DNA from 3 places in the Ensifer sp. ENS07 genome. Region 2 is predicted to be linked to each of the others. Evidence: predicted binding sites of a transcription regulator. Region 2 holds the regulator's gene; each other region holds the start of a gene.
What was found. Region 2 encodes PhoB, which activates phosphate uptake and scavenging genes when phosphate is short. Its sites were predicted from a motif close to TGTCATNNANCTGTCAT; they were not measured.

Region 1: phnD (phosphate/phosphite/phosphonate ABC transporter substrate-binding protein) is a predicted target of PhoB. The motif match lies at 3,124-3,140, and genes of this name have one in related genera.
Region 3: IB277_RS35205 (putative 2-aminoethylphosphonate ABC transporter substrate-binding protein) is a predicted target of PhoB. The motif match lies at 4,952-4,968, and genes of this name have one in related genera.

The regions. Positions count from the first base shown of each region.
Region 1 is NZ_JACVBE010000020.1:101,819-109,490, reverse strand. Features, by position in the region: gene IB277_RS35335 (ABC transporter ATP-binding protein) at 1-148, opposite strand, end outside; gene IB277_RS35330 (iron ABC transporter permease) at 148-1,944, opposite strand; gene phnD (phosphate/phosphite/phosphonate ABC transporter substrate-binding protein) at 2,078-3,040, opposite strand; gene IB277_RS35320 (response regulator transcription factor) at 3,152-3,844, shown strand; gene IB277_RS35315 (sensor histidine kinase N-terminal domain-containing protein) at 3,834-5,216, shown strand; gene IB277_RS35310 (ABC transporter substrate-binding protein) at 5,213-6,214, shown strand; gene IB277_RS35305 (PLP-dependent aminotransferase family protein) at 6,246-7,672, opposite strand, start outside.
Region 2 is NZ_JACVBE010000004.1:456,446-464,117, forward strand. Features, by position in the region: gene pstC (phosphate ABC transporter permease subunit PstC) at 1-764, shown strand, start outside; gene pstA (phosphate ABC transporter permease PstA) at 761-2,083, shown strand; gene pstB (phosphate ABC transporter ATP-binding protein PstB) at 2,097-2,912, shown strand; gene phoU (phosphate signaling complex protein PhoU) at 2,963-3,676, shown strand; gene phoB (phosphate regulon transcriptional regulator PhoB) at 3,879-4,562, shown strand; gene IB277_RS17165 (GcrA family cell cycle regulator) at 4,631-5,152, opposite strand; gene IB277_RS17170 (aspartate aminotransferase family protein) at 5,574-6,773, shown strand; gene argF (ornithine carbamoyltransferase) at 6,878-7,672, shown strand, end outside.
Region 3 is NZ_JACVBE010000020.1:73,901-81,572, reverse strand. Features, by position in the region: gene IB277_RS35220 (GlxA family transcriptional regulator) at 1-519, shown strand, start outside; gene IB277_RS35215 (putative 2-aminoethylphosphonate ABC transporter permease subunit) at 593-2,602, opposite strand; gene IB277_RS35210 (putative 2-aminoethylphosphonate ABC transporter ATP-binding protein) at 2,605-3,786, opposite strand; gene IB277_RS35205 (putative 2-aminoethylphosphonate ABC transporter substrate-binding protein) at 3,873-4,895, opposite strand; gene IB277_RS35200 (hypothetical protein) at 5,049-5,234, shown strand; gene phnY (phosphonoacetaldehyde dehydrogenase) at 5,258-6,712, opposite strand; gene phnA (phosphonoacetate hydrolase) at 6,723-7,672, opposite strand, start outside.

The DNA.
Region 1 (7,672 bases), on a different contig from region 2:
TGCGTAGCGTTGTCGTCTTGCCGCAGCCGGACGGGCCGAGAAGGCAGAGGAAATCTGATTTCGGTATCTCGATGCTCAGCCGCTCGACAGCTGCCTGTGCCGTGTTGCCGTAGCTTTTTCTGACATCGCGGATGCTGATGTTTGACATTACTTGCCTCCCAAACCGTCGGACAATTTGCTTTTTGTGAGTTTCTGGACGATCAGCGTGCCGCCGAAGGCAATGATGCAGATCATCAGCACCACGGCGTTGGCCGCCTGGCCGTAGCCGTAGTCGACCAGCCGCAGCGCATAGGTCGTCAGCACGTCGGTCCCGGGGACGGCGAGCACCACGACGAGGCTCAGTCCCTTGATGCCGGAAATGAAGGGCAGCAGGATTCCTGTGACGAGCGCGCCCTTCTGGATCGGCACGACGACCGATGCCAGCCGCCGGAACCAGCCGGCACCGGCAATCCGGGCCGCTTCTTCCGGGTCGCGCCCGAGCTGCATCATGGCCGAGATGCCGGCACGCGAGGCGAAGGGCATCTGGTCGGCAAGGATCGCCAGCACCAGAATGATCGGCGTACCGTAAAGTGCAGGCACAGGCCCTCTTTGAACCGCGAACATCGAAAGATAGGCGGCGGCAAAGGCTATTCCCGGCACGAGATAGGGCAGGAACGTCACTTGCCGCAGGAAGGCGGCGATCATCGTCGAGGATGTGCGGGTAACGGCATAACCGACGAGCAGGCCGAGGAAGCCGGCGCCAGCGGCGGCCGAACCGACGATCCAGAGCGTGTTCCAAGTTGCCTGCCAGAATTCGGGCGTCAGGAGAATGCCCTGTTTGAGCGCCGTGGTGCCGAGATCGGAGCCCAGCCAGTAGGCGAGCGTGAAGTTGTCGAGCGCAAAAACGCCGGGTACCTTCATCACCGTGGTCATGGCGAGCGCCAGCAACGGAACGACGGCGCTGATCAGGAAGACCAGCGTGGCGAGCCCCGCTGCGGGCAGCCGGTACCCGCGAAGCGACGTCGTGCGGTTCATCGAACCCTTCGAGCCGATGACCACGAAACGGCGTGCTTCCTTCAACAGGTACATGTCGAGCGTAATCGAGATGGTGCCGAGCACGACGATGGTGAGCGCAAGGATCGCCCCCATTCCGGTCTGACTGGTGGAGATGGCGCGAAACAGCGAGGTCGCCAACACGTCGTAGCCGACGGGAACACCAAGGATATAGGCGACGCCGAAATCACCGAGACATTTGGCGAAGATCAGCGTGCAGGCCGAAACCAGCGACGGCAGCATCAGAGGCAGAATGATCTTGCGGGCGATGACGCCGTTGCCGGCGCCGATGACGCGGGCGGAATCCTCAAGCGTCGAATCGAACTGCCGCAACGCATTGCCGAACAGCAGGATGACGAAGGGCGTATAGTGCAACGCCAGGATAAGGGTGATCGGCAAGGCTCCATAGGCGAGCCAGTCCGGCGGGGCAAAGCCGAGCGCTTCCATCCAGCTCGGCTGTCCGCCGGTGGTCCTGTTCTTGAAGAGCGTCTGCCACGCAAGAGCAAATGTCCAGGACGGCAGCATGTAGGGGATGATCAGAACGGTGGCGAACCACTTCTTTCCGGGCATGTCCGTGCGGCTGATCAGCCAGGCCATCGGGATCCCGACCACCAGCGCAACCACTATCGCGCCGAAGGCAATAGTTGCGGTATGGAGCAGTGGCCGCCAGAACACGTCGGTGGCGATCACCGACAGGAAGACGCGGTTGAAATAGTAAAGCGTCAGCTCGCCCATCGATTGGCCGGAGCGGGCCTGGTCGGCGAACTGCACGAAGAACGCGTCCTTAAGCAGAAGCAGGATGGGCGCGGCAATCAGATAGGCGAACAGCACGACCAGACCGACGCCCACCATCGTGGTGGGGTCCTGGTTGTGGACCCTGTAATTGTAAATGGCTTTGCCAAAGTTTCGCATAGCAATCCCGTGGGTTGGAAGCCGCACAGCAGTCTCGGGCGGGTTCGCCCGGCCTGCGGTGACGTTTGTGGTAGGCGCGCGACAGGGCCTGCGCACACGGCGCATCGGCATCCTGTCGGGCTGTGGGATGAGGTCAGAAGGTGGAAGCGCCGGCCTTGTCGATGACCTCGCGCACGCTTGCCCAATCCCGATCGTAGCGGATCGGAAGGAAGCGCTCGTCGCCGTGAAACTCGCTCTTCATTTCCGGGGTGAATTCAAAGTCGAAGAAGCACCGCTTCATCGCCGCGACCAGCGGTGGGGCGAGATCATGCGCATAGGCAAAGGACGACGTCGGAAAGATGCCGCTGGTGAATATGACGCGCAGGTCTTCGCGCTTGACCATGCGCCGCTCAATCAGACGTTCCAGCACGTCCGACGCGACCGCCGCCATGTCGTAGTCGCCCGAGATCACGCCGAGAATGGACTTGTCATGGCCGCCGGACATGATCGGCGCGTAGTCTTCCCCCGGGCTCAGGCCTTCGCCCGGGAACAGCGCGCGTGGCGCCAGGTGCCCGGAGTTCGAGAACGCGGACGCGTGCGCCACGCGCCGCCCCTTTAGATCGGACAGGGTCTTGAACGGAGAGTCGGCGCGAACGATGGCAATCAGATTGTAGCCGCGCACCGCATTGTCGATGCCTTTTGCGGCGAAGGGAACGGCACCGGCACGGTTGACGGCCTCGACCGTCGGTCCAGTCGAGAAGCCCGCGAAATGTAGTCGTCCGGACCGCATGGCTTCGATCTCGGCCTTGCTCGATTGCACCGGGTAATAGACGATCTGGCGGCCGAGACAGGCACCGAGATGGGTGGTGAAATCCTTGAACAGGCTCGCATAGATGGCCGGTTCCTCGATCGGAGCATAGGCCCAGACGAGCGTCTGCGGATCCCGCCAATTCGAAGGGTCTGCCGGCGCATCGGCAACGTGGTCCTTGTCCGCGTCGCAATATCGCTCGTCGAGATCAGGGCTTGTCCCGCAACCGGCTTTCGCCGTTGTCGCTACGGGCAACAGCAGCACGCACGCCAATGCGAGGCCGGCTAGAAACAGCCTGTGCGCGTTCATGTCCACCCCTCCCCGAAGCTCCGCTCTCCCGGCGAAAGCTTCATAGTTCTCATCTGCTTTCCATCTGTGTATGGGAGTATCACTGTCACAATCCTGTCACCTGGAAACGCGATGCGCATTCTCCTGATCGAAGACACCCCCGACATCGCCTTTGCCATTTCCATGCGCCTGGAAAAGGAAGGCTACGAGGTCACGACCGCGTTCGACGGCGCGGAAGGAGAGCGGCTCGCCCTCAACGCCTCGCACGATCTGGTGATCCTCGACATCAACCTGCCGAAGCGGGACGGCTTCGCCATCCTGAGTTCCATGCGCCAGGGTGGGTTGACGCGTCCCGTCATCGTCATCACCGCCCGCAACCAGGTGGCCGACAAGGTCGATCTGCTCGAATTAGGCGCTGACGATTATTTGGTCAAACCGTTCGACCTGCACGAGCTCGTCGCGCGCATCCGGGCCGTCTCCCGCCGGCACCTGGGTGCGGCGCAATCGGTTCTGCGTTTGGGCTCGATTTCCATCGACCTTTCGGCCCGCGCGGTGATGCTCGAAGGCCGCCCGCTCGACCTCGGCCGCCGCGAATTCGACGTGCTGGAGGCGCTCGCGACCCGTGCCGGCACGACGGTCAACAAGGAGCAGCTAGTCGTGAAACTCTTCGGCTACGAGGACACGGGCACGCCGAATGCCGTGGAGCTTCTGGTTTCCCGGGTGCGCCGGAAGCTGGAGGACTGCGACATCGAGATCGTCACGCATCGCGGCGTAGGCTACATGCTGCGCCAGCGCTCCGGGAGCGGTGCAAGCGGTGCGCTCTGATTACTCGATCGAGCGCCGCATCCTTTCCAGCGGCGCTGCCCTGCTCATCATCATCGGGCTTTTCCTGTTCTGGATGGTGCGCTGGAATGCGCACAACGCGGCCGAAGAAGCTTTTGACCGGGTGCTTGGCGCGGCGGCACTTTCGATTGCCGATACGGTGTCGATCGAGGACGGCACCGCAAGCGTCGACCTGCCGCATTCCGCCTTCGCCATCCTCGGCACGTCCCGGCTCAATCGCATCTTCTACCGGGTGGCGGCTCCCGACGGGACGATCATTACCGGCTCGCCGATCCTCGGCCTGGAGATCCCGCACGGGACGGGACCGCAGTTGCGGCTGGCCGACAGCACCTACAGGGGTGAACGGATCCGCATCGCCGCCGTCGCCCGCTACAGCACCGATGCCGCCGGCGGCGGCTGGGTCGACGTTCTCGTCGGCGAAACGCGCGAAGCGCGCGATCAACTTGGGTTGCATCTGACCTTCAATGCCGCCCTTCCCGCAATCGCCGTGTCCGTGCTGGCGTTCCTGCTGATCTGGCTTGCGGTCCGCCAGGCTTTTGCACCGCTGAGAACCGTCGAGGCCGATCTGCGCCACCGTGCCTCCTCTGATCTCAGCCCGGTCTCCGGCCCGGTGCCAAGGGAGGTGAGCGCGCTGATCTCGGCGCTCAACGATTTCATGGGTCGGCTCGATTCCGTGCTCGTCGGCCTGAAGAGCGTGACGGCCGACGCTGCCCATCAGTTGCGTACGCCCCTGACCGCCTTGCGCGCGCTTGCAGAACTTTCGATCGACGAAGCGCCGGCCGGCAGGCTGCGTGACATTCTCGGCCGCATCCACGCCAACTCGGTCAATGCCAGCGTTCTCGCAAACCAGCTTCTGTCGGATGCAAGCACGCTGCACGGCATTGAATCGCGCCTGCGCGAGACCCTCGACATGCGCCTAGTCGTGCGGGAAGCCATCCGTCGCCTGCAGGCGGAAGGCTCCTATCCCGCCGCCGCCGACATGTTCACGCTCAACCTGCCCAGCAACGCTGTCGAGATCGAGGCGGAGGCCGTGAGCCTGCGCGAGATGATACGCAACATCATCGAAAATGCGCTCGTGCACGCTCCAGGGTCTATCGACATCACCGTGACAGAGGTGAATCGCTTGGTCCGCTTCGTTGTTTCCGACCGGGGGCCTGGAATCCCGAGGGATATGCGCAAGCAAATGTTCGAACGCTTTTCGCGGGCCGACAGCAGTAAACCGGGTTCCGGACTTGGGCTCGCCATTGCCAGAACCGTTGCGGAAGCCATGGGCGGCAGCATCAGCCTCGACGATCGGGATGGAGGCGGGTTGTCGGTCGTGGTTTGCCTGCCCAAAGGCGGAACCCCGGCATGATCGCTCGGTTCACGCTCATGCTTCTCGCCGCGCTCTTTGCCGCATCGACGCCGGCGCGAGCCACTCCGGAGCGGCTCACCATCGTCGGGGTCGACGCGCAGCCGACGATGCAGCCATTGCTCGACGCCCTTCAAGCCGACATGCCACACACAAAGGGCCAGTACAGGCAGGCCCGGCCGAGCCAGATCATTTCGCGGCTGCTGGCAGGCGTCGACGACACCGACCCGATCGATGTGCTCGTGCTGCCGACGCCGGACCTCGCCGTTTACCTGGCCAACGAAGGCAGTGTCGCGCAGCATCGCGCTTCGGCGGTCAAGCACGGGCCGCAGCAACAGGTTCACTGGCGCAGCGAAGTCTTCAGCATCGGCTACGATCCGGCGGTCTTTGTCGTGCGCAAGGGCGCGATGGCGCCGTTCGACGTCCCGCGCACGCGGACGGAGCTTGCGCGCACGCTGGAGCAGAACCGCGCGCGCCTGCTACGACGGGTCGGGTTGGTCAACATCGGCATCGACAATGTCAGCTATGCCTTCGCCTCGCAGGAGGCGCTTCGATCGCCGCTCTTCTGGCGCATATCCCGAGCCGTCGGTGCGTCGCAGGCGCGCATATTCGACAGCAACGAGGAACTGCTGCAAGCGATGGCGGAAGGCCGCATCGACATTGGCTACAATGTGCCCTTGTCCGCCGTGCGCAAATGGATGAGCAAGACCGCATCCATCGAGATGGTGATCCCTGAGGACTATGTGCTGGCGCTGCCCTGGACGGCATTGATCCCGGAGAAGGCGCGCAATCGCTCGACCGCCGGCGACGTGGTCGACTTCCTGCTTTCCGGTCGCGCCGACCGCGCGCTTGAAGAGGTCGGCCTGACCCGGTCGCGGGATCTCGACACGATGAAAAACGTCCAGTTCATCGAACTGGGACCGGAGCTGCTCGTCTATCTCGACGCCGTCAAGCGCAGCAGATTTCTCGACACGTGGTTCCAGCTCGTGATCCAGGACTAATACCGAAACGTTGGGGCGGCGCTTGGACGACCTATGACTTCGCCGCGGCCCGGAAGGCACCAGCCAGCTTCCGCACCGCCCCCTCGATCTCGCTTGGCGTATAAGCGGCAAACCCCATGAGGAACCCGGGCTCGGGCTTGCCGCCGGCGTGAAGCGCGGACAATCCCATGATCTCGATCCCGACACGTCGTGCCGCATCGACGGCCGCGGCCTCCGAGATCGCACCTGTCAGCGCGCACGGCATCTGCAGGCCGCCATCGGGCACCCGCGCTTCAAGGAAATGCGGCAGATGTTTTCCGACAAGCGTCGCCAAAAGGTCGAGCCGGTCGGCGTAGATGCTGCGCATTGTGCGCACATGGGCGCCGAAATGCCCGCCTTCCATGAAGCGCGCGAGTGTCATTTGCGCCATCGGAGCGGAGTGCCCGTCAAGCAGAGTACGCGCGACGGTCATCGGCTTGACCAGCTCAGGCGGCAGAACTGCATAGCCGATCCGAAGCCCTGGAAAGAGCGATTTGGTGAAGGTGCCGATGTAGATCGTCCGGTCGTGCGGATCGAGGCCCTGAAGGCAGGCCGTTGGTTTGCCGGCATAGTGGAATTCGCTGTCGTAGTCGTCCTCGAGGATCCAGGCCTGATGGCGGCTCGCCCATTCGATCAGCGCAAGGCGGCGATCGAGCGTCAGCGTGGCGCCGGCCGGGAACTGATGCGAGGGCGTCAGGAATACGGCCTTGACCTTGCGCGTCTCCGCCTTGATCTGGTTGACGGCGATGCCATGGCGGTCGACGCGGATGGGGACGCATTCGAGCCCCGCCGCATCGAACGCCTTGCGCGCGCCGTAATAGGCCGGATCCTCGATGAAGATGCGGTCACCGGGATCGAGCAGCATGTTTGCGCACAATGTCAGCGCCTGCTGCGAGCTGGTGAGGATCAGCACCCGTTCGGCCGTGGTACGGGCGCCGCGTTCTAGGTTCACATAGTCGGCAATGGCACGGCGCAGCTCCTCGATCCCTTGCGGGTCGCCGTGAAGCAGCGCCCTTCTGCCGGTTTCGCGCAAGACCTGCCGTCCGAGGCGCTCCCACAGCGCGAGCGGAAAAGTGCGCGTCTCCGGCACGCCATGGGCGAAGGGGCGGGGCAACAGCTGTTCACTGACGCCGCCGCTGCCGAACATGGCATTGCCCCGCCTGCTCAAAGCCGCTGCCTGGTTGGGCGACTGCGCGCGCCTTGGAGACAGGCGCCTGCCGGGTGCAAACTCCTTCACCTCGGCCACGAAACTGCCGCTCCCGACGCGACGGTCGATGAAGCCTTCGGCATGAAGCTGGCCATAGGCCGCTTCGATCGTATCGCGCGATACGCCGAGGGATTTGGCGAGCACGCGCGAAGCTGGAAGCGGCTTTCCCGGCCCAAGCGCACCGTCGAGGATCAACTGCCGGATCGCCCGCTGGATGCGCGCATGAAGCGGCA
Region 2 (7,672 bases):
CCGCTGCCGGCAGCGGCGGCGCTTCGGGCCAGTTCGGCCTCATCCCGCTTCTTGCCGGCACGCTCTACATCGCCTTCGTCGCCATGCTGTTTGCGGTGCCGATCGGCCTCTTCGCGGCGATCTACATGGCGGAATATGCAAGCCCGCGCTTGCGTTCGACCGCAAAGCCGCTGCTCGAAGTGCTCGCCGGCATCCCGACCATCGTCTACGGTTTCTTTGCGCTGGTGACCGTTGGCCCGTTCCTGCGTGACATCTCCGCCCAGATGAACGGTCTCATGACCGGCAACTACCAGAACTTCATCCAGGCACAGAGCGTTCTGACGGCGGGCATCGTCATGGGCATCATGCTGATCCCATTCGTGTCGTCGCTGTCGGACGACATCATCACCCAGGTGCCGCGGGCACTTCGTGACGGCTCGCTCGGCCTTGGCGCCACCCGCTCGGAGACGGTCAAGAAGGTCATCCTTCCGGCAGCCCTCCCGGGCATCGTCGGCGCGCTGCTGCTCACCGCCTCGCGCGCCGTCGGCGAGACCATGATCGTGGTGCTGGCAGCCGGTGTGGCGGCCCGCATGCAGATCAATCCCTTCGAGCCGATGACGACGGTGACCGTTAAGATCGTCAACCAGCTGACAGGTGACCTCGAGTTCACCTCGCCGCAGACGCTGGTGGCCTTTGCACTGGGCATCACGCTCTTCGTCATCACGCTCGGCCTCAACATTTACGCGCTCTACATCGTGCGCAAATACCGGGAACAGTACGAATGACCGACATCGCTTCCCCGACCGTCCGGATCTCCGCCCGTCCCGCATCCGCCAAGCGCGATATCGGCATCAAGCGTCGCTATGCTGCCGAACGCCGGTTCCGCTTCTACGGCATGGCCGCGATCAGCACCGGTCTCTTCTTCCTGGCATTGCTGCTGTGGACCGTCTTTTCCAACGGCTACACCGCATTCCAGCAGACGACGATTACGCTGCCGATCGAATTCACCGAAAAGGTCATCGACCCCAAAGGCGAACGCGCGACCGACGGCAAGGTGCTGATGACCGCCAACTATCCGCTGTTGGTGCGCGACGCGCTCGTCAAGCAGCTCGGCATCGACGCCACCAAGCGGCCGCAGGTCAAGCAGGCGACCGACATGGTTTCCGCGAGCTCCCGCACGCTATTGCGCGACATGGTCGCCGCCGACCCGTCGATCATCGGCAAGACGGTTCCTGTCACGCTGCTGGCCGAGGCCAACATCGACTCCGCCTTCAAGGGCCAGATCGATCTCTCGGTCGATGAGGGCAAGCGCAAGGTCAAGGACCAGCAGGTGACCTGGATGAACGAGCTGGCGAGCGCCGGCATCCTGAAGAAGAGCTTCAACACCGGCATCTTCACCTTCGGCGCCTCCAGTCGTCCCGAAGCGGCAGGCGTCGGCGTCGCTGCCCTCGGCTCGCTCTACATGATGCTGATCGTGCTGGTGCTGTCGCTTCCGATCGGCGTCGCCGCCTCGATCTACCTCGAGGAGTTTGCGCCGAAGAACCGGCTGACCGACCTGATCGAGGTCAACATCAACAACCTCGCGGCCGTTCCGTCGATCGTCTACGGCCTCCTGGGTCTCGCCGTCTTCATCAACTTCGCCGGCATGCCGCGCTCGGCAGCCGTCGTCGGCGGCTTCGTGCTGACGTTGATGACCCTGCCGACGATCATCATCGCCACCCGTGCGGCGTTGAAGGCGGTCCCGCCGTCGATCCGCTCGGCGGCCCTCGGTCTCGGTGCGTCGAAGATGCAGACCATCTTCCACCACGTGCTGCCGCTGGCGATGCCGGGCATCCTGACCGGCACCATCATCGGTCTTGCCCACGCGCTTGGTGAAACCGCGCCGCTGCTCCTGATCGGCATGGTCGCCTTCGTCGTCGATTTTCCCGGTTCGCCGATGGAACCGTCGACGGCACTGCCGGTGCAGATCTACATGTGGGCCAATGAGGCGGAGCGCGCCTTCGTCGAGCGCACCTCCGGCGCAATCATCATTCTTCTCATCTTCCTGGTCGTCATGAACCTTGGAGCCATTCTGTTGCGACGTCGCTTTGAGCGCCGCTGGTAGTGAGGTAATTACTATGAACATCATGTCAGAAGCAGCAGTCGAGAAGGCTCTGGATCAGAAAATGAACACCGTGCCCTACAAGATGATCGGCAAGGATGTGTCGGTCTATTACGGCGAGAAGCGTGCGCTTTTCGACGTCAACCTCAACATCCGCGAGAACACGGTCACGGCGCTGATCGGTCCTTCGGGTTGCGGCAAGTCGACCTTCCTGCGCACGCTGAACCGCATGAACGACACGATCGAGAACTGCCGCGTCACCGGCAAGATCACGCTCGACGAGGACGACATCTACGACCCGACGATCGACGTCGTCGAACTGCGCGCCCGCGTCGGCATGGTCTTCCAGAAGCCGAACCCGTTCCCGAAGTCGATCTACGACAACGTCGCCTACGGCCCGCGGATTCACGGACTTGCCCGCACCAAGGCCGACTTTGACGAGGTGGTCGAGACCAGCCTGCAGAAGGCCGGTCTGTGGAACGAGGTAAAGGATCGTCTGCAGGAGCCCGGCACCGGCCTTTCCGGTGGTCAGCAGCAGCGTCTCTGCATCGCGCGTGCCGTCGCCGTCAGCCCGGAAGTCATCCTCATGGACGAGCCGTGCTCGGCTCTCGATCCGATCGCGACCGCCAAGGTCGAAGAGCTCATCCACGAGCTGCGCACGAACTTCACGATCGTCATCGTGACCCACTCGATGCAGCAGGCCGCCCGCGTTTCGCAGCGCACCGCCATGTTCCACCTCGGCAATCTCGTCGAGGAGAACGACACCGACAAGATGTTCACCAATCCGGATGACCAGCGCACCCAGGATTACATCATGGGCCGCTTCGGCTGAGGCCGCATAAGGCTGCAACAGTAACTGCAAAGCGCCCGTAAGGATCGACGATCATGTCCATGCATATCATGTCCGCCTATGACGAAGAACTGAAGTACCTGACGCGCCGCATCTCGGAGATGGGCGGCCTCGCCGAACAGATGGTCGCCGAGTCCGTTCGCGCGCTGGTCAACTCCGACCTGGCTCTCGCACAGAAGGTGATCTCGGACGACACCGTCCTCGACGACGCCGAGCGCCAGATCGGTGAGAAGGCGATCGTCACGATCGCCAAGCGTCAGCCGGTCGCCGCCGACCTGCGTGAGATCATGGGGTCGATCCGCATCGCCTCCGATCTGGAACGCGTCGGCGACCTTGGCAAGAACACCGCCAAGCGCGTGATCGCGGTCGCCGGCTCCGGCATTCCGCGCAAGCTCGCCCGTGGCCTCGAGCATCTGGCAGAGCTCGCTCTCGTCCAGCTCAAGGAAGTGCTCGACGTCTACGCCTCGCGCTCGCCGGAAAAGGCCAACAGCATCCGCGAGCGTGACGAGGAGATCGACGCGATCTACACCTCGCTGTTCCGCGAGCTCTTGACCTACATGATGGAAGATCCGCGCAACATCACGCCCTGCACGCATCTTCTGTTCTGCGCCAAGAACATCGAGCGCATCGGCGACCACGCGACCAATATCGCTGAGACGATCTATTACATGGCGACGGGTGCTCAGCCGGAAGGCGAGCGTCCGAAGGATGACACTACGTCGACGCTGGGCTCGGTCAACGACTGAGCGCCAAGCGCGCCGTAAGCATGCATGCCCTTTGAAATCTGATCCGGTCGCGGCTTCGGTCGCGGCCCCGAATTCCTGTATCTGAAGCATGCGGTTTTCGCCCCGCCTTTGAAAACGGCGGATGTGCTCCAGATTTAGAGTGTCTGAGCGCCGGCCGGGCCGATGAGCCCAAAGGCCGCCCGCGGTAAGGAGACGTTACCTGATGTTGCCAAAAATCGCCGTAGTCGAAGACGAAGAGGCGCTGAGCGTTCTGCTGCGTTACAATCTGGAAGCCGAGGGCTTCGACGTCGATACGATCCTGCGGGGCGACGAGGCGGAGATCCGGCTTCAGGAGCGGCTGCCCGACCTGCTTATCCTCGACTGGATGCTGCCCGGTGTTTCCGGCATTGAACTTTGCCGTCGGCTGCGCCAGCGTCCGGAGACCGAACGTCTGCCGATCATCATGCTGACGGCGCGCGGCGAGGAAAGCGAGCGCGTCCGGGGTCTGGCGACGGGTGCCGACGACTACGTGGTCAAGCCCTTCTCGACGCCGGAGCTGATGGCGCGCGTCAAGGCGATGCTGCGCCGGGCAAAGCCCGAGGTGCTGTCGACGCTGCTTCGCTGCGGCGACATCGAACTCGACCGCGAGACCCACCGCGTTCATCGCCGCAGCCGCGAAGTGCGCCTCGGCCCCACCGAGTTCCGTCTTCTGGAGTTCCTCATGTCCTCGCCGGGCCGCGTCTTCTCTCGCTCGCAGCTTCTGGATGGCGTCTGGGGGCATGACATCTATGTCGACGAGCGCACCGTCGACGTGCATGTCGGTCGTCTGCGCAAGGCTCTGAACTTCTCGAACATGCCCGACGTCATCCGCACCGTTCGCGGCGCCGGCTATTCGCTCGAAAGCTGAGCGGTCTGAAAGTCGCCAAGAAAAAAAGGGGCCGATCGGCCCCTTTTTTATTGATGCCGTCCAGCTTCTCAGCGGGCCCTGCGGCGCTCCCCCGACGGCTGGTAGGCCAGCCGCGCATGGAAGGTGCAGTAAGGCGAGGCTTCCGGGGAATCGTTGCCGCAGAAGTGAAACTCTTCCTTCAGCGGGTCGCCGATCGGCCACTTGCAGGTGCGCTCGGTGAGCTGGGTCAGCTCGAGGCGGCGCGACATCGGCACGACAACGTCGGTGCGGGTGCTGAAATCCTGCTCGGCAACGAGATCGACTTCGATTTCTTCCTTGAGAACGACAGCGCCGGCCGCGCGTGCAACCGGGCGGGTCGAAACGCGCGAAGCGTAGTTCGGTGCGCGCGGTGCCGAAGTCGGGCGCTTCGGACGGGCTGCTGTCGTGGTGCTGCCGCCGGCCTTGGCGCGACCTGGCAGGCTCAGGCGGTGAACCTTGCCGATGACAGCGTTACGGCTGACGCCGCCGAGCTGCGCCGCGATCTGGCTTGCGCTCAGGCCCTCGGACCAAAGCTTCTTCAGTTTCTCCACCCGCTCGTCAGTCCAGTTCATTTCTGCACTCTCCGTTCTCAGCGTTGGGGATGGCAGAATCCCTCACCGCACCCCGGCTAAACCCCGGGGTTGCAAACGCGATAACTCTTTTGGTGACTAGGTCCGCCGCATGCGTCTAGTAATTGAATGTTAACGTACTGACCGCTGGACTCTGTGGCAAGAGTCCCGGGAATCAGGCCGAATCGATTTCGTAGTTTTCCCCAACTTGCTCGGCCAGCGTTGCATTTTTGCAAGCCCTCCCGGACGATTTTTCTGCTGCCAGGAATCGACCCTTCATGTTGCGCTGCAAGGCTTGGTTTTGTTGACATTGCAGCGCGAAATGGGAATAGTGCCTGCGCCGCCGAAAGGCGGCATTTTTGATTTTTATCGGCCCGCGTGAGGCGCGGGATCGATGTCGATCTGGAGTGAAGGAGAGCCTCGCATGACTGCAACCACGCCGCTTTACGATACCTACATGCGCGCGCCGTTGCGTTTCGAGCGAGGAGAGGGCGCCTGGCTGATCGCTGAAGACGGCACGCGTTATCTCGATTTCGGTGCCGGCGTTGCCGTGAACTCGCTCGGCCACGCGCACCCGCACCTGGTCGAGGCGCTGAAGGCGCAGGCCGACAAGGTCTGGCACCTGTCCAACCTTTATGAAATTGCGGGCCAGGAAAGCCTCGGCCGCCGGCTGACGGCAGTGACCTTTGCCGACAAGGTCTTCTTCACCAATTCGGGCGCGGAAGCGCTGGAATGCGCCATCAAGACGGCACGGCGTTACCACTTCTCCAAGGGCCACCCGGAGAAGTTCCACGTCATCACCTTCGAAGGCGCCTTCCACGGCCGCACGATCGCGACGATCGCCGCCGGTGGTCAGCAGAAATACATCGAAGGTTTCGGGCCGAAGGCGCCGGGCTTCTACCAGGTTCCGTTCGGCGACATCGCCGCGGTCAAGAATGCGATCACCGAGGAAACCGCAGCGATCCTGATCGAGCCGATCCAGGGCGAGGGCGGCATCCGTCCGGCGACCAAGGAATTTATGCAGGAACTGCGCGCGCTTTGCGACGAGTTCGGCCTGCTCTTGATCCTCGACGAGGTCCAGACCGGCGTCGGCCGTACCGGCAAGCTGTTTGCCCATGAATGGGCGGATATCCGTCCGGATATCATGGCGGTCGCCAAGGGTATCGGCGGTGGCTTCCCGTTCGGCGCCTGCCTCGCGACTGAGGAAGCCGCATCTGGTATGGTGGCGGGCACGCATGGCTCCACATATGGCGGCAACCCGCTGGCCATGGCCGTCGGCAACGCCGTGCTCGACGTCGTTCTGGCCGACGGATTCCTGACGCATGTGCGCGATGTCGCGCTGGTCTTCCGCCAGGGCCTTGCGTCGCTCAAGGACCGTTTCCCTGATGTCATCGAGGACATCCGCGGCGACGGTTTGATGCTGGGCATCAAGGTGAAGGGCCCTTCGGCCGATCTGCTGAAGGAAATCCGCGGCGAAAAGCTCCTGGCCGTGCCGGCGGGCGAAAATGTGCTGCGTCTGCTGCCGCCGCTGACCGTGACGGCGGAAGAGGCGCGCGAGGGGCTCGCACGTATCGAACGCGCCGCCGAGGCGGTTCGCAAGGCAAGCGGCAACGCCGCGGCCTGAAGGTAGCGACCCAGGGACGACTAAGGCGTTAGAATGACCTTCGTGCGGGCACGTGGATAGCGTGCCGCACCAGGGACCGATTTTTCAGACAGGAACCGAGTACGATGGCAGGCACCAGACATTTTCTCGATCTTTCGGCCATGACGGCCGCCGACCTCCGGACGATCATCGACGATGCGCGCGTCCGAAAGGCGGCGACCAAGGCCGGAACTGCCGAGAAGCCGCTCGCCGGCAAGATGCTGGCGATGATCTTCGAAAAGCCCTCCACCCGCACCCGCGTTTCCTTCGATGTCGGCATGCGCCAGCTCGGCGGCGAAACCCTGTTTCTGTCGGGCACCGAAATGCAGCTCGGCCGCGCCGAGACGATCGGCGACACGGCCAAGGTGCTCTCGCGTTACGTCGACGCCATCATGATCCGCACCACCGACCATCGCCGCCTTCTGGAACTGGCCGAGCATGCGACGGTCCCGGTCATCAACGGCCTGACCGACGATACGCACCCCTGCCAGATCATGGCCGATATCCTGACCTTCGAGGAGCATCGCGGTCCGGTAAAGGGCAAGACGATTGCCTGGACCGGCGACGGCAATAACGTGCTGCATTCGCTGATCGAAGGTTCTGCCCGCTTCGGATACCGCATGAACATGGCCGTGCCGCTCGGTTCCGAGCCGCAGGACAAGTTCCTGAACTGGGCGCGCAACAATGGCGGCGAGGTCCTTTTGTGTCATGACGCCGAACAGGCCGTCGCCGACGCCAATTGCGTCGTGACCGACACCTGGATCTCGATGAACCAGGAACATCGCGCCCGCGGGCACAACGTCTTCCAGCCCTACCAGGTCAATGAAGCGCTGATGAAGCGTGCGGCCTCCGATGCGCTGTTCATGCACTGCCTGCCGGCG
Region 3 (7,672 bases), on a different contig from region 2:
CCCTTCGACATGTTCCTGCACATCATCGAAGAGGACCTTGGTCGGGACGTGGCCACCCGTATCTGCGAGGCGGCACTCTGCGAGCGGCTGCGTGAGACCGGCGAGCGCCAGCGATTACCGTTGCAGGCACGTCTCGGCATCGACAACCCTCTATTGATCCGTGTCATCGAAAAGATGGAGGCAAATCTTGCCGAGCCATTGAAGCTCGCCGACATGTGGCCCTCGACCGGACTTTCCCGGCGCCAGATCGAGCGCCTGTTTCGAAGAGAAATGGGGCGCACGCCGGCGCGCTACTATCTCGACCTCAGGCTCGAGCGCGCTCACCTGCTGCTCATAACCTCGTCGCTTCAGGTCATCGAAATCGCGGTCGCCTGCGGCTTTTCCACCGCCTCGCACTTTTCCCGCACCTACCGCGAACGCTACGGCCTTACGCCGCAGCGTTCGCGTCTCAACGAGATGGAGCGCCTGCGCGCAGGAAACGACCGCAAAGTGGTGATGGCGGAGCTCCGGGTGGCGTAGAGTGACGCGGACAAAAGCGCCGCCGTCCTTCAGAACGAAGGACGGCGGCGCTTTGCGAAGGGCTGGTTGCGGGTTAGCGCCAAGCCTGGGTGCGCGCGAGCAGACCGCGCGCGATCAGCGCGTGGACAAGTTTGGCCGCAACATTAGTGTAAAAGATCATCATGCCCATGGCCGCGGCCGGCGCTATATCGCCGGCGTCGTCCATGTTTAGCACGGCGACTGACGCGAGCTTGGTGTCGGTCGAGTAGAGAAACACCACCGCCGAGACGGTCGTCATCGCATTGACGAAGAGATAGATAGCGATGTTGAGGATCGCCGGCAGGCAGACCGGCACCGTGACCCGAAAGAACAGCCGGTGGAAGGGCTGTTTCAGCGACGCGGCGACGGATTCGAACTCCGGGTCCATCTGCTTCAGCGCCGTCAGCGCGGTCAGGTGCGCGACGGTATAAAAGTGCGTCACGGTCGAGACGACGAGGATCGTCATCGTGCCGTAGATCGGGTGCAGCGGATTGGCCGGGTTGTTGAAGAAGAAGATATAGGCAAGGCCGAGCACCATGCCGGGCACCGCCATCGGCATCATCGCCAGGAAGTGAAAGAGGCCACGGCCGAAGCGGAAGCCATCGGCCTTCTCCACCATGTAGGCGCCGGCAAAGACGACGATCGAACCGAGGAGTGCCGTCAAAAGCGCGAGCCGGATCGAGTTGCCATAGGCGGCCCAGCCGCCACCGTCCATCAGGTCGAAGGCAAAATTCTTGGCTGTCAGCGTCAGGTCATAGGGCCAGAACTTCACCACCGCTGCGATCTGGCACATGGCGATCATGCCGAGGATGAAGAGGCTGACGAAGCAGGCAAAGGTGAAGCACAGACCGTCCATGCGGGCATTGGGCTTCGGCTGATAGGGCACGGCGCGCGCCGACAGAAGCGCTACCTGCCGCTTCTGCATGTGCCGGTCGACGTAAAAGGCAAGCACCGCCGGCACCAGCAGGATGACGGAAACGACCGCGCCCATCTCGAAGTTCTGCTGGCCGATCACCTGCTTGTAAATGTCGACGGCGAGCATGCCGTATTGTCCGCCGATCACCTTGGGCAGGCCAAAATCGGTGATGACAAGCGTGAAGACGACGAAGGCCGCAGAGACGATGCCGAAGCGCGCGCCGGGCACCGTGACGGTCGTGAAGGTCCGCCATTTGCTGGCTTTGAGCGATGCGGCCGCCTCATAGTGGCGAGCATCGGCAATCGAGAGCGCCGTCAGGATGATCAGGAAGGCATGCGGCAGGGTGAAGAAAACAGAGCCTATGACGATGCCGATCGGCCCGTAGATCGAATAGCCAAAAAGCCAATCCCTGAAGATGCCCTGATTGCCGAAGAGATAGACGAGTGCAATGCCCGGCAAGAGTGACGGCACCAGGATCGGGATCGTCAGGATGCCGCGGAAAAGCCCTTTGAGCGGCATGCAGCTGCGCGTCAGGCCGTAGGCAAGCGCAAAGGCGACCGAGATCGTGAACACCGTGCTGATCACCGCCATCAGCACGGAATTGTAGATCGACTGCGCAAGCGCCGGCGTCGAGAAATAGGTCGTGAAGTTCGTAAAACCCAGAGCGCGCGCGGGTCGCAGCACGACGCGCCGGAAGGTACCGGAATCATAGTCCCGCCACTCAGTCCCCTTTTCGAGGGTGGAGCCGACCAGGAAGGCGGCATCGTCGTTCGTGCCGCGAATACGGTAGTGAACGGGGCTGCGGAACTTGAAATCCGGGAATAATTTTGTGGCCGCGAGCCGTCCGTCGGAACTGCTGGAAAGCTCGGCTTCCGTCACCGCCCCGAGTTCCCGGTTCAGGTCTTCGGCGGTGACGACCGGCCCCCAGTTCGCCCCCGTCTCGTCGCTCACCTGGAACTCGAAAGCCGAAAGCTCGAACCGGTAGGTCGACAGCGACTTCGACAGCATGACGAAGAGCGGCGCGCCAAGCGCGACGACCAGATATAGCCCGATGACTGCCATGAAGCCGAGCTTGATGCGGTCGTCTTTGGAGGATTCCTGGCGCAGCCGCTTGCCGATCAGGGGAAGGTGGGGTGCTTCCAGAACCATGTTCATCGTCCAGCCCCCCTCGGATAGAGCAGCAGGCGTTCGCGCGGGATCTCCACCTGGATGGCGCCGCCGGTTTCGATCCGGAGGCGTCTCACCGCGTTGACGGAGAAGTCGGCAACCAGCGTGCGCTCGCCGAGACGCGGGGCCGTCAGGCGCGTGCGCCAGAACATGCCGAGGAACTCCATCTCGCGCACCTCGGCATCGATCAGGTTCTGCGGTGTGGCCGGCCGGTCGCTGGCGTTGACGGCATGGGCATCGGCTCCGTGGGGAATGATGTCGACCGGGCGGACGACCGCCGTTGCCGCATGGCCGGCGGAAAAATCCTCCGTCGAACAGCAAAAGGCGGAGTGGCCGATCTCGACTTCGTCATCTCCAAGAACCCGGGCTTCGAACTGATTGGTCTCGCCGATGAAGTCGGCGACGAACAGCGTTTCGGGATGACGGTAGATTTCGGTCGGCGAGCCGACCTGCTCGATGACGCCGTGGTTCATGACGACGATCCGGTCGGCCATGGCGAGGGCCTCCTCCTGGTCGTGCGTCACCATGATGGTCGTCACACCGAGCTTTCTCTGCAGCGCCTTGATCTCATGGCGAAGGTGCACGCGAACCTTGGCGTCGAGTGCCGACAGCGGCTCGTCGAGCAACAATAGCCCCGGCGAGATGGCGATGGCGCGGGCAAGCGCGATGCGCTGTTGCTGGCCACCGGAAAGCTGGGCCGGATACTTCTTGCCGTGCGCCGAAAGGCCGACCGTTTCCAAGAGTTCAGCGACCCGGGATGCGACCCCCGCCTTCGATCGGCCGGTGTTTTCCAGGCCAAAGGCGATGTTCTGCTCGATCGTCAGATTGGGAAAGAGCGCATAAGACTGGAAGACGATGCCATAGTCGCGGCGGGAAGCCGGCAGCGTCGAGATATTGCGGCCGTCTTGCAGGATGGTGCCTTGCGTCTGCAGGTCGAGACCGGCGATGGCTCGCAGCAACGTCGTCTTGCCGCAGCCGGACGGGCCGAGAAAACAGACGAACTCGCCCCTGGCAATCGACAGCGAAATGTCGCGAAGCGCGACGAAATCGCCATAGGTCTTCCAGAGATCCGAGATCTGCAAGTAGGGGGCCGGCTCCGCGGCCGCGTCATCGGCGAAGTGCTGACGGCTGGTGGGCGTCGGTTCGATCGACAGGGCATGCCTCATCTGCAAGCTCCGCTGGCTTGAGGGATTTTCTTTCCGAGAAATGCGATCGGGCGCAGCGCAAAGGCGCTGCGCCCAGCCGATCAGGCTCAGCTCTTCGGTTCAGACTTGGCGTCGTAACGCTTCTGCCATTCCTTGAGGATGTCAGAGCGGTTGTTTGCGGCCCACTCGAAGTCGTTGACGATCATCCGGGAAGCGATGTCGTCGGGCAGGTGCTCGACCTGCTTGGCGACGCCCGGATAGGCAACGACGGCATAGCCGGCATTGTACATTTCGTTCGCTTCCTTGGTGACCGACCAGTCGACGAGCGTCTTTGCGGCTTCGAGGTTTGCCGTGCCAGCGATGATTGCGGTTGCCTCGGCCTCCCAGCCCGAACCCTCGGCGGGGAAGATGATGTCGATCGGTGCACCGGCACTCTTGGCCTTGGCGCCCGGAAACTCGAAGGACACGCCGATGACGGCTTCACCGGCGCCTGCCATCTTGCACGGCTTGGAGCCGGAATGGGTGTAGGCGGAGATGTTCTCGTGGAGCTTGTCCATGTAGTCCCAGGCCTTCTCCTCGCCCCACATCTGCATCCAGCCGGAGACGTCGAGGAAACCGGTGCCCGAGGATGCCGGGTTCGGCATCACCACGTGGCCCTTGTATTCGGGGTTCGTCAGGTCTTTCCAACTCGTCGGCGGCTTGAGGCCGAGCTTTTCGCCCTCGACCGTGTTGTAGCAAAGAGCCGCGACATAGGCGTCCATGCCGACCCAGCTCGGCGGCGTGTCCTTGTCGACGAATTTCGGGTCGAGCGTCTCGACGCCCTTGGGCTGGTAAGGTTCCAGCATGCCTTCGGTCTTCAAGAGAAGCAGCGAGGTTGCAGCGAGCCCCCAGACGACATCGGCCTGCGGATTGTCCTTTTCTGCAAGCAGCTTGGCGGTCATGACGCCTGTGGAATCGCGCACCCAGTTGATCTTGATGTCCGGGTGGGCCTTTTCGAAGGTCGCCTTGTAGCGGTCGAGGTCGACGGCTTCGACGGCGGTGTAGACGGTGAGCTGCGTTTCAGCGGCAGCGATGGCAGGAAGCACAGCGGAAACGGCGCCGGCAAGCACAAAGAGCATGCGTCTGTTCATGATTGAAGTTCTCCTCTGAGGTCCTGGTAAAACCGGGGAAGCGCGGCGGACAATCTTGTCGTTGCCCTGTTGTGATCGGCTTCGGGAAACATTCTGCGCAGCGGTTTCCTGTAAGTAAAATTTATTATTCTTATCGATTAGAAGAAAAAAACTATGGATGTTCTGCCGCAGAACTGGGCATGGAAACCGCGCTTGACCAAGGCGGCGGCAGGTTTCGATACGATTTCGCACAATCTGCCGGATGAAGGAGCAGATCTAAGATTGCGCGTCGCGCAGAGCCCCGCGACGCTGCGGGAGCAAATAAAAAGGGAGCCGCCATGGCGGCTCCCAGAGGGGTGAATCAGCGGGGGAAACGCTTGAAATCACCATGGCAAGGAGAATGTCTTGACGTTGGTAAAGCTCTTCATCGCCTCGATGACGCCTTCCTTGTAGCCGTTGCCGGAATCCTTGATGCCGCCGAAGGGGCTCATCTCGATCCGGTAACCCGGCACTTCCCAGATGTTGACCGTGCCGACCTTCAGCCCGGCGATGTATTTCTGCATTCGCCGGAAGTCATTGGTGCAGACGCCGGAAGAAAGGCCGAAGGCGGTTGAGTTCGAGAGCGCGATCAGCGCGTCGTCATCATCGGGCGCGCGCACGATCGGTATGATCGGCGCGAAGGTTTCTTCCATCACCAGTTCGCTCGAATGCTTAACGCGGTCGACAACGATTGGCGGCAAGAGGGCGCCTTTACGGCCGGGATCGTAGAGGATCTCCGCCCCTTCTTCCGCTGCCCGGTGCACCCGCCGCTCGAAGACTTCCGCCGCCTTGGCATGGACGACCGTGCCAAGGTCCGTCGCCCGGTCCATCGGATCGCCGAACCTCAGCTTTTTCGCTCGCTCGAGCACCAGCGGCACGAAGCGGTCGGCAACGCTCTCCTGGCAGAGGATGCGTTTCACAGCGGTGCAACGCTGGCCGGAGTTCTTCGTCGCGCCGGCAACGGCCAGATCCGCGGCTCTTGCGAGATCGTCGTCCGACAGATCGTTGAGGATGATCAGCGGGTCGTTGCCGCCGAGCTCCAGGATCTGCCGCTTGTAGTGGGCGTGGGCCGCGATCAGCTTGCCGACTGGAACGCTGCCGGTAAAGGTGATGAGGTCGAAGTTCGGATTGGTGATCATCTCCATGCCAATATCGGCGGGCCAGCCGGTCACGACCGAGAGCATTTCCGGCGGCAGGCCGGCCTCATAGAGAATGTCGGCGAAGATAAGCGCCGTCATCGGCGTCAGTTCTGTCGGCTTGAGCACAACGCAATTGTTCGTCGCAACCGCCGGCGCGACCTTGTGTGCCACCATGTTGAGCGGATGGTTGAACGGCGTGATCGCCGAAATGGCGTTGAGCGGTTCGCGCGTGGTGAAGATCTTGCGCGCCTTGCCGTGTGGTGTGAGGTCGCAGGAGAAGATCTCGCCGTCGTCATGAATGCACATCTGGCCCGAGAGCGTCAGCACGTCGAAGGCGCGGCCGACCTCGTAGAGCGAGTCCTGCTTGGAGATCCCGAGCTCCAGCGTGATCAGATCAGAGATCTCCTCCTTGCGGGCAACGAGCAGGTCCGCAGCCTTGAGCAGGATGCGCTGACGCTCGTAACGCGTCAGCTTCGGCTGGTAGGCGGCCGCGATCTCGAAGGCCTTGCGCGCATGCTCGGCGCTGCCCGCAGGCACCGTGCCGATCACCGCATCGTTGAAAGGGTAGCGCACCTCGATGCGCCCTTCGGTATCGACTGTCTTGCCGGCGATCCGCATGGGCTCGTGGCGAATTGCAAATGCTGTTTCCACCTTGGTCATCGCTCCCTCCCTAGTGCGTTGTCTGGGCGGCTGCGACGAGCGCGTAGTAGAACGCATCGAAATTGCGCAACGACGCGGATGTCAGCAATTCGGGCAGTTTGCGGTTGGCGATGAAAGGCACCGCCTGTTCGGTCAGGCCGCCATGCGAGCGCAGCGGTTCGTTCAGCGCCGCCAGATCATGGCGATGTTCGCTGGTGCCGAGCGTCTTGTTTTCCGAGGAGATCAGCACGAGATCGCCGATCCGATCGTCGGGCAGCTCGAAGCGTACGCAGGCTTCCGGGCGGGAGAGCACGACGTCGATGCCTTCGATCGCCTGCAGCCGCTCGATGATCTCCTCCTTGTCCGCACTTTCGGGCAGATAGGCCGTGGCAAACGAGCCGAGCGCGCCGTGATGCACGACATAGGGGTCGGTGATCGGCAGGATGACGCGCGCGGCGTCCTTGCCGAGCCATTGGTCGAGCAGGTCCTGCACGTAGATGACATCCGGCGAACCGTCCGCCTTGTGCTTCGGCTTCATACCGTGGTCGGCCGTGACGATGATGGCCGCGCCGAGCGCGTCGAGTTCGGTCAGATACTTGTCGAACATCTCATAGAAGGCGTTCGCCTGGGGTACGCCCGGCGCATATTTGTGCTGCACATAGTCGGTGGTCGTCAGGTACATGACATCCGGCCGAAATTCCTTGAGCAGCTTGACGCCGGCGGCAAAGACGAATTCGGAGAGATCGGCCGAATAGACTTCCGGTACAGCGCGACCGAGCCAGGCCGAGGCATTGTCGAGGCCGTTTTCCGCCTCGGTCGTCTTGTCCGCCTTTTCAGACGAGAAGCAGATGGCCCTGCCCTCGTCATACTTCAGCCCGTGGCCGAGCAGCGCCCTGAGCTTGTCCTTCGCCGTCACCACGGCGACCTTCGCACCCGCATCGTAGAATGCCTTGAAGATGGTCGGGGCGCGCAGGAAGCGTG